2 regions of the Paenibacillus sp. FSL R7-0331 genome follow, and region 2 is predicted to be linked to the other one. Evidence: predicted binding sites of a transcription regulator. Region 2 holds the regulator's gene; the other holds the start of a gene.
The links. Region 2 encodes Rex, which represses fermentation and respiration genes when NADH is low (regulators of the CRP and FNR family bind a similar motif). Its sites were predicted from a motif close to TTGTGAAATATTTCACAA; they were not measured.
Positions count from the first base shown of each region.

Region 1: R70331_RS28555 (formate/nitrite transporter family protein) is a predicted target of Rex. The motif match lies at 1,855-1,872, and genes of this name have one in related genera.

Region 1 is NZ_CP009284.1:6,541,478-6,544,902, reverse strand. Features, by position in the region: gene R70331_RS28565 (formate--tetrahydrofolate ligase) at 1-5, shown strand, start outside; gene R70331_RS28560 (FAD-dependent oxidoreductase) at 376-1,740, shown strand; gene R70331_RS28555 (formate/nitrite transporter family protein) at 1,995-2,822, shown strand; gene R70331_RS28550 (molybdopterin-containing oxidoreductase family protein) at 3,189-3,425, shown strand, end outside.
Region 2 is NZ_CP009284.1:4,530,581-4,534,005, forward strand. Features, by position in the region: gene R70331_RS19445 (cell wall elongation regulator TseB-like domain-containing protein) at 1-119, opposite strand, end outside; gene R70331_RS19450 (amidohydrolase) at 188-1,489, opposite strand; gene R70331_RS19455 (redox-sensing transcriptional repressor Rex) at 1,476-2,129, opposite strand; gene dinG (ATP-dependent DNA helicase DinG) at 2,261-3,425, opposite strand, start outside.

The DNA of each region.
Region 1 (3,425 bases), 2.0 Mb from region 2:
TATAGGCTCATCTAAATGAAAAAAAATGAATGCTCTCCCTGAGCCAGGCGGCTTGCCGCTATGGTATCAGGGATTTTTTTTGGGTAAAAATAAATAGGCGCCTATCGCATATACCCGGATTCCTTACACCGCTGATTCCTGCCGCCAGCAGACATAAACTCCGCCTGATTGGGGAAAATAACATAACCGGAGCAGCATGCTGCTGCAGGTAACAAACCAGAAGGTAATCCAAATTGTGAACAATGTGAGAAAAATCACAATTATACTTGTAATGTGAGAAAAATCACAATATAATCAACGTATAAAGTGAAATTAATCACATACGCAAACAAATATTAAATAAATATGCTTGCCAATTTGGAGGAGGAAGAAATCATGAAAGTAGCAGTCATTGGATGTACCCATGCCGGAACCGCCGCAATTGTTAATACCGCACAGCTTTACCCGGACGCCGAGATTACGGTGTACGAGCGCAATGATAACATCTCATTCCTGTCGTGCGGCATTGCCCTATATGTAGGCGGAGTAGTTAAGGACCCGCAAGGCCTGTTCTATTCGTCACCGGAAAAGCTGGCTGAACTCGGTGTTACCACCAAGATGCGCCATGAAGTCATTAAGGTAGATACCGCCGCCAAAACACTGCGTGCCCGCAACCTGGCAACCGGTGAGGAATTTAATGATACGTATGATAAGCTGATTATGACTACCGGCTCCTGGCCGATTATCCCTAAGCTTGAGGGAATGGATCTGGACGGTATCCTGCTCTCCAAAAACTATAACCACTCGAACACCATTATTGAGCGGGCTGAGCAGGTAAAAAGAATTACTGTTGTCGGCGCAGGTTATATCGGGGTAGAGCTTGTTGAAGCCTTCCAGATGAACGGCAAGCAAGTGACCCTGATTGACGGCGAGGAGCGTATTCTGAGTAAGTATCTGGATGAGGAATTTACAGCTCCGATCCAAAAATCGCTTGAGGATCACGGCATTAAGCTGGCGCTTGGTGAAAAAGTAAGCTCTTTTGCCGGAGAGAACGGTAAAGTAACCAAGGTTATTACGAGCAAAGGCGAGCACGAAACGGATCTGGTCATTCTCTGCATCGGCTTCCGCCCGAATACAGAGCTGCTTAAGGGCCAGGTGGATATGCTGCCGAACGGGGCGATTATGGTCAATGATTATATGCAGACCAGCCTGCCGGATGTATTTGCTGCCGGAGACAGCTGCGCGATCCATTACAATCCGACCGGACAGCATGCTTATATTCCTCTTGCGACCAATGCGGTCCGTATGGGTACACTGGTTGCCCGCAATCTGGTGTCAAACACTATCCCATATATGGGCACACAGGGAACGTCAGGCATCAAAATTTATGAAGATAATATTGCCGGAACCGGCCTGACTGAAGAAGCAGCCAAGGCAGAAGGTATGGAGGTAGAGAGCGTTATGATTACCGACAACTACCGTCCGGAATTTATGCCGACTGTGGAGGAGGTTCAGCTGAAGGTAGTCTATGCCCGCGGCACACGCCGGATTCTCGGAGCACAGATTATGTCCAAAATGGACCTGACCCAGTCGATCAATACGGTGTCGGTCTGCATCCAGAACCGGATGACGGTAGACCAGCTGGCCTTTATCGACTTCTTCTTCCAGCCGCACTACAACAAGCCGTGGAACTTCCTGAACACTGCCGGCCTGCAGGCTCTTCCCAAGACGGTAGAACGCAAAGAGCCAGTGACCGTATAAAAAATATAAATATAATCAGGACCGGAGCCGCTGAGGCTCCGGTTTTTTTACTCTGTATACATACCGGCGCATGAACTGTTACTGTGTTTTTTTTAACATTCATCTCATTTGTGCTTGTGCTAAATTTGACATGTCAGTGAAAACTTTCACGAAGCGTTTCTTGTGGTGATATTTATCACGTTAATGTGATTAGGATCACGTTACAATGAGATAAAGGAACAAATTTTAAGTAATTTTCAAAGGAGATAGGAATCATGGCATACAACAAACCGCAACAGATTGCCGAGGTAACGGTAGAGAACGGAATCAAGAAGGCCCATAACCCGCTTGCAGCCGTACTAATTCTCGGTTTTCTGGGAGGGGCATTTATTTCACTCGGATTTTTACTTGATATTCGCGTTATAGCGAATGCTCCGGCAGAATGGGGCTCCATCGCTAACTTTATCGGGGCTGCTGTTTTCCCGGTCGGACTGATAATGGTGCTGCTGGCCGGCGGGGAGCTGCTGACCGGTAATATGATGGCTGTGCCGCTTGCTTTTATAGCGAAGAAGATTTCGTTCTGGGACGTCATTAAGAATCTGGTGCTGATTACGCTCAGCAACCTGGCAGGCGCCCTGTTTGTTGCTTATTTCTTCGGTCATGTGGTCGGTCTGACGGCTGAAGGTGTATACCTGGAGAAGCTAATCAGCATGGCTGAGCATAAGATTGATGTAACTTTCGTACAGGCCTTTGTGTCCGGGATCGGCTGTAACTGGCTGGTAGCCCTTGCGGTATGGCTCTCTTACGGAGCAGATAATTTCAGCGGTAAAATCCTCGGTATCTGGTTCCCGACTATGGCGTTCGTAGCCATTGGCTTCCAGCACGTCGTAGCCAACATGTTCCTGATCCCTGCTGCTATATTTGAGGGACACTTCACCTGGCTTGATTATTTCAATAACTTCGTTCCGGTATGGCTCGGTAATCTTACCGGGGGGGCGGTCTTTGTAGCAGCGGCTTATTATATGACTTACCTGCGCAAAGCGCCAGCGGCAGTTAGCCCGGTAGAAGGGGTATCAAGCTCCAGCGTGAAGAAGCATGCCTAGACCGCAATATTAAGATAAGAGAATATAATAAAGACACTGCTAGCGTGTCCGTCACCTCCTGCTTAGTACGCAGACAGGAGAGCGGAACCGCCGGCAGTGTCTTTTTGTATCTGAACCTTAAAATTGGAGCAGAAGATAACACAAAATTCGCCGTGCTGATCCGGCTCGGGGGAACGAAACCGGATATCACGGCGAATAAATAGGGAGTGTTTCATATGCTCTATTACCCGGACATACTAAGATCGAATCAGGCTGGTTCGGGTGATTTTCTTTACGCTGGGGTGCAGCCAATATACAATGGACAGATGAGCAGTCTGATCAAAATAGAATGTGAATTCACCTGAAATGTAAAGGAGGACATCAGCCTTGAAGCATAGCAAAGACGGTATATTTCCGGCGGTATGTCCGCTGGACTGCCCTGATACCTGCGGCCTGCTGCTGCACAAGCAGGACGGACGGATCGTAAAGGTTGAGGGTAACCCTGCACATCCCGTTACCAAAGGGGCGATCTGCAACAAGGTGCGGAACATGGCCGGCCGGGTGCATCATCCGGAGCGGCTGATGCACCCGCTGCGCCGCACAGGCCCCAAGGGCAGCGGTGCC
Region 2 (3,425 bases):
GCTGCGCTGCGCTCAGCCCACTGGTCCTTCATAATAAAGGCATAGAACTGCCCGAGTCCGAACAAAAGGAGCAGTACCGCGCTGACCGCCAGCGGAAGCCATTTTTTCCTTTTCCTCAAAATACAGCTCCCTTTCCTCTATATAACCTCTGTATCAATAACGGCAGCACCGCTTGTAACTAACCCTCTTACCGTTTGAGCAGGCTTTCGAAAGTCTCCTGCGCTTTGCGGCGGATCTCCTCTTCATCCAGCGTCAGGCACTGGCCGTCCTTCACCACCTGCTTGCCGTTAACCCAGACATGCGCCACGTCTTTTGCACTTGCTGAGTATACCGCGTGGGAGAGCAGGTCGGAATGAGGAAGAAGATGCGGCTGGTCAATGTCAATGGCAATAAAGTCTGCCTTCATGCCTGCAGCCAGGCGGCCCACATTAGCCAGATAGATGGAGGAGGCCCCGTATTCCGTTGCCATCAGCAGCGCTTCCGGTGCAGGCACAGCTGTCGGGTCACCGCTGACGCCTTTGTGGATCAGGGCGGCAAGCCGCATCTCTTCGAACATATCCAGATTGTTGTTGCTGGCTGCCCCGTCGGTGCCGAGTGAAACCTTGACTCCCGCCTTCAGCAGTTCCGGCACACGGGCAACCCCGCTCGCCAGCTTCAGGTTGCTGCCAGGGTTATGGGATACTCCGACATTGTACTTCGCCAGAATCTCAATTTCCTCATCATTCAGATGAACGCCATGGGCAATCAGGGATGGCCGGGTGAACATACCAAGCTTCTCCAGATGTGCCACAGGACGAAGGCCGTAATCAGCGACATTCTGTTCCACTTCATGGCGTGTCTCAGACATATGCGTATGCATCGGCAGATCCAGATCATGGGCTGCCTGTACAAATTTCATGAAGAAATCCGGAGGACAGGTGTACGGCGCATGCGGTGAGAGCATAGCTGTAATTCTGCCGTCCGCCTTACCGTGCCAGCTGCGCGCGAATTCTACAGCTTCTGCCAGCTTCTGATTCTGCACATCTTCAGGACACAGGCCGATCGCGCCGCGCATCAGTACAGCACGAATGCCGGAAAGCTCCGTAACCTCTGCTACCCGGTCCATATGATCGTACATATCAAGGAAGGTTGTTGTTCCGCCCTTTAACATTTCCAGGACAGACAATGCTGTTCCCCAGTACACATCATCACCGGTAAATTTCGCTTCCATCGGCCACATTTTTTCCTGCAGCCAGGTCTGAAGCACCATATCGTCACCATACCCGCGCAGCAGTGACATCGCTGCATGGCCGTGGGTGTTGACCAGTCCCGGCATGAACAGCAGGCGGCTGCCGTCAACCGTCAGAACGCCCTCTTCGGCTGCAGGCTTGTCTTCCCCTATGTATGTGATCAGATCATCCTCTATAGTCATATAACCGCTCAGGACAGGCTTAAGCGAGCCCGGCACAAGAAACCGGCCGTTCACGATTATGGTTTTATTGCTGCTCATCTCTTATTTCGTCCTTTCCGTCATGCAAATAGTAGGCCAAGCTCTGCAGATCCGTTGTAAAATCAGCTGCATGAATACGTATCGTCGGCGGGGTCTTCAAAATAACCGGCGCAAAGTTAAGAATGGCTTCAATGCCCGATTCCACCAGGATATCAGCAACATTCTGCGCTTCGCTGTCGGGTACCGTAATAATACCGATCCGGATTCCCTGTTCACGAATGGTCCGGCCCAGCTCCTCCATCGGCTGAACGGTCAGGGAGTTGATCTTTTGTCCCACTTTAGGAGCGTAGGAATCAAAGATGGCTGTTATTTTCATTGTATCCTTAAGATAGGCATTGTAGTTTGAAAGGGCATGGCCAAGGTTACCGGCTCCTACCAGCGCAACGTTGATCTGCTGGTCAAGCTTGAGGATGTGACGGATTTTTTCGATCAGATAAGACACATCGTAGCCGATGCCCTTCCGGCCGAAATCACCGAAATAAGCCAGATCCTTGCGGATCTGAGCCGGATTAAGATCAAGCTTCTGTCCCAGCTCCTGGGAAGAAACGGTTGCAATTTCACGCTTCTGGAGATCATTCAGGAAACGCAGGTACACAGGGAGCCTGCGTACGACAGCCTCTGATATTTTGTCCGATTTCATGTATTCTCCTCCTAAATTTAGTCTTGCTCTGATGATGCTCAGATGTGTATGAAATCCGCATCCGTCCCCTTATCAATCAACGGGAGACGGAGGCGGGCTCTGGACAATAAATAGATAATGACGCAAAGTCTTTATGAAATGCCGCCTTCCAGCCATTCCTCAATTCTCGGAACCATCTGGTCGGTCAGCATATGCTCCATCTTGGGTCCGGGCAGCGAATAGAGGAAATACTTTCCGTAGTAAGACTCGATTACCCTGGTATCATATACAATGACAATTCCCCGATCCTGAGCGGTACGAACCAGCCGGCCGAAGCCCTGCTTGAAGCGGATAACCGCCTGGGGAACCGACAGCTTCATGAACGGATTCTTTTTCTGCGCCTGGAGCAGCTCTGACTTGGCCTCTGCAAGCGGGTGGTTAGGCGGCTGAAACGGAAGTCTCACAATAGCCAGACAGGTAAGAGCATCACCGGGAATATCCACGCCTTCCCAGAAGCTGCTGGTGCCCAGAAGTACGGCTGCCGGACTGTCCTGGAACCGCCGGATCAGCTTGCTGCGGCTGCCCCCTTCAATTCCTTGTCCAAGTACGGCGATATCCTCCGAGGACAACGCTTCCTTGAGCGGATCGTAGACCTGCCTCAGCATCTTATAAGAAGTAAACAGCACCAGCATGCGTCCTCTCGTTGCAATTGCCGCTTCTGCCAGCGAATGCACAAGCTTGTCAACAAACCGCGCATCCCCCACACTGCCCTTAATACTCGGAAAATCACGCGGAATAACGAGCAGTGCCTGCTCACGGTAATTAAACGGTGAAGGCAGCAGTGCCGTCATCAGCCTGTCCTGCTGCGCGGCTTCGCCCAGACCAAGATTATCAATCATAAACTGAAAGGATTTATCCACAGACAGCGTGGCCGAGGTCAAGGTTATACTCTTTTTCTTATCGAAGAACAGCTCCTTGAGCTGGGTGCTGACATCCACCGGAACAGCATACAGCTGCAGTGATTTGCCGCGGTAGTTGCTGCTGCCCTCCATCCAGTACACAATATTCTCGTCATTCAGACCCATGAAGAAGCGGATCTGCTCCCGGATGGACGTCAGGTCCTTGAACAATCCGCCGATGTCGGTAACCAGGCTGTCTGAGGATGACTGGCTGTCGGTATCACGCATCTCACTGAGCATCTTGTCGCCCCTGCGGATGATATCGCTGAGGCAGAGATTCAACGTATTCTCCAGTGCAGCCAGCTCTTCCCAGTCCCTCGGCTTTTTGCCGGGATGCAGGCGTGACACCAGCTGCCCC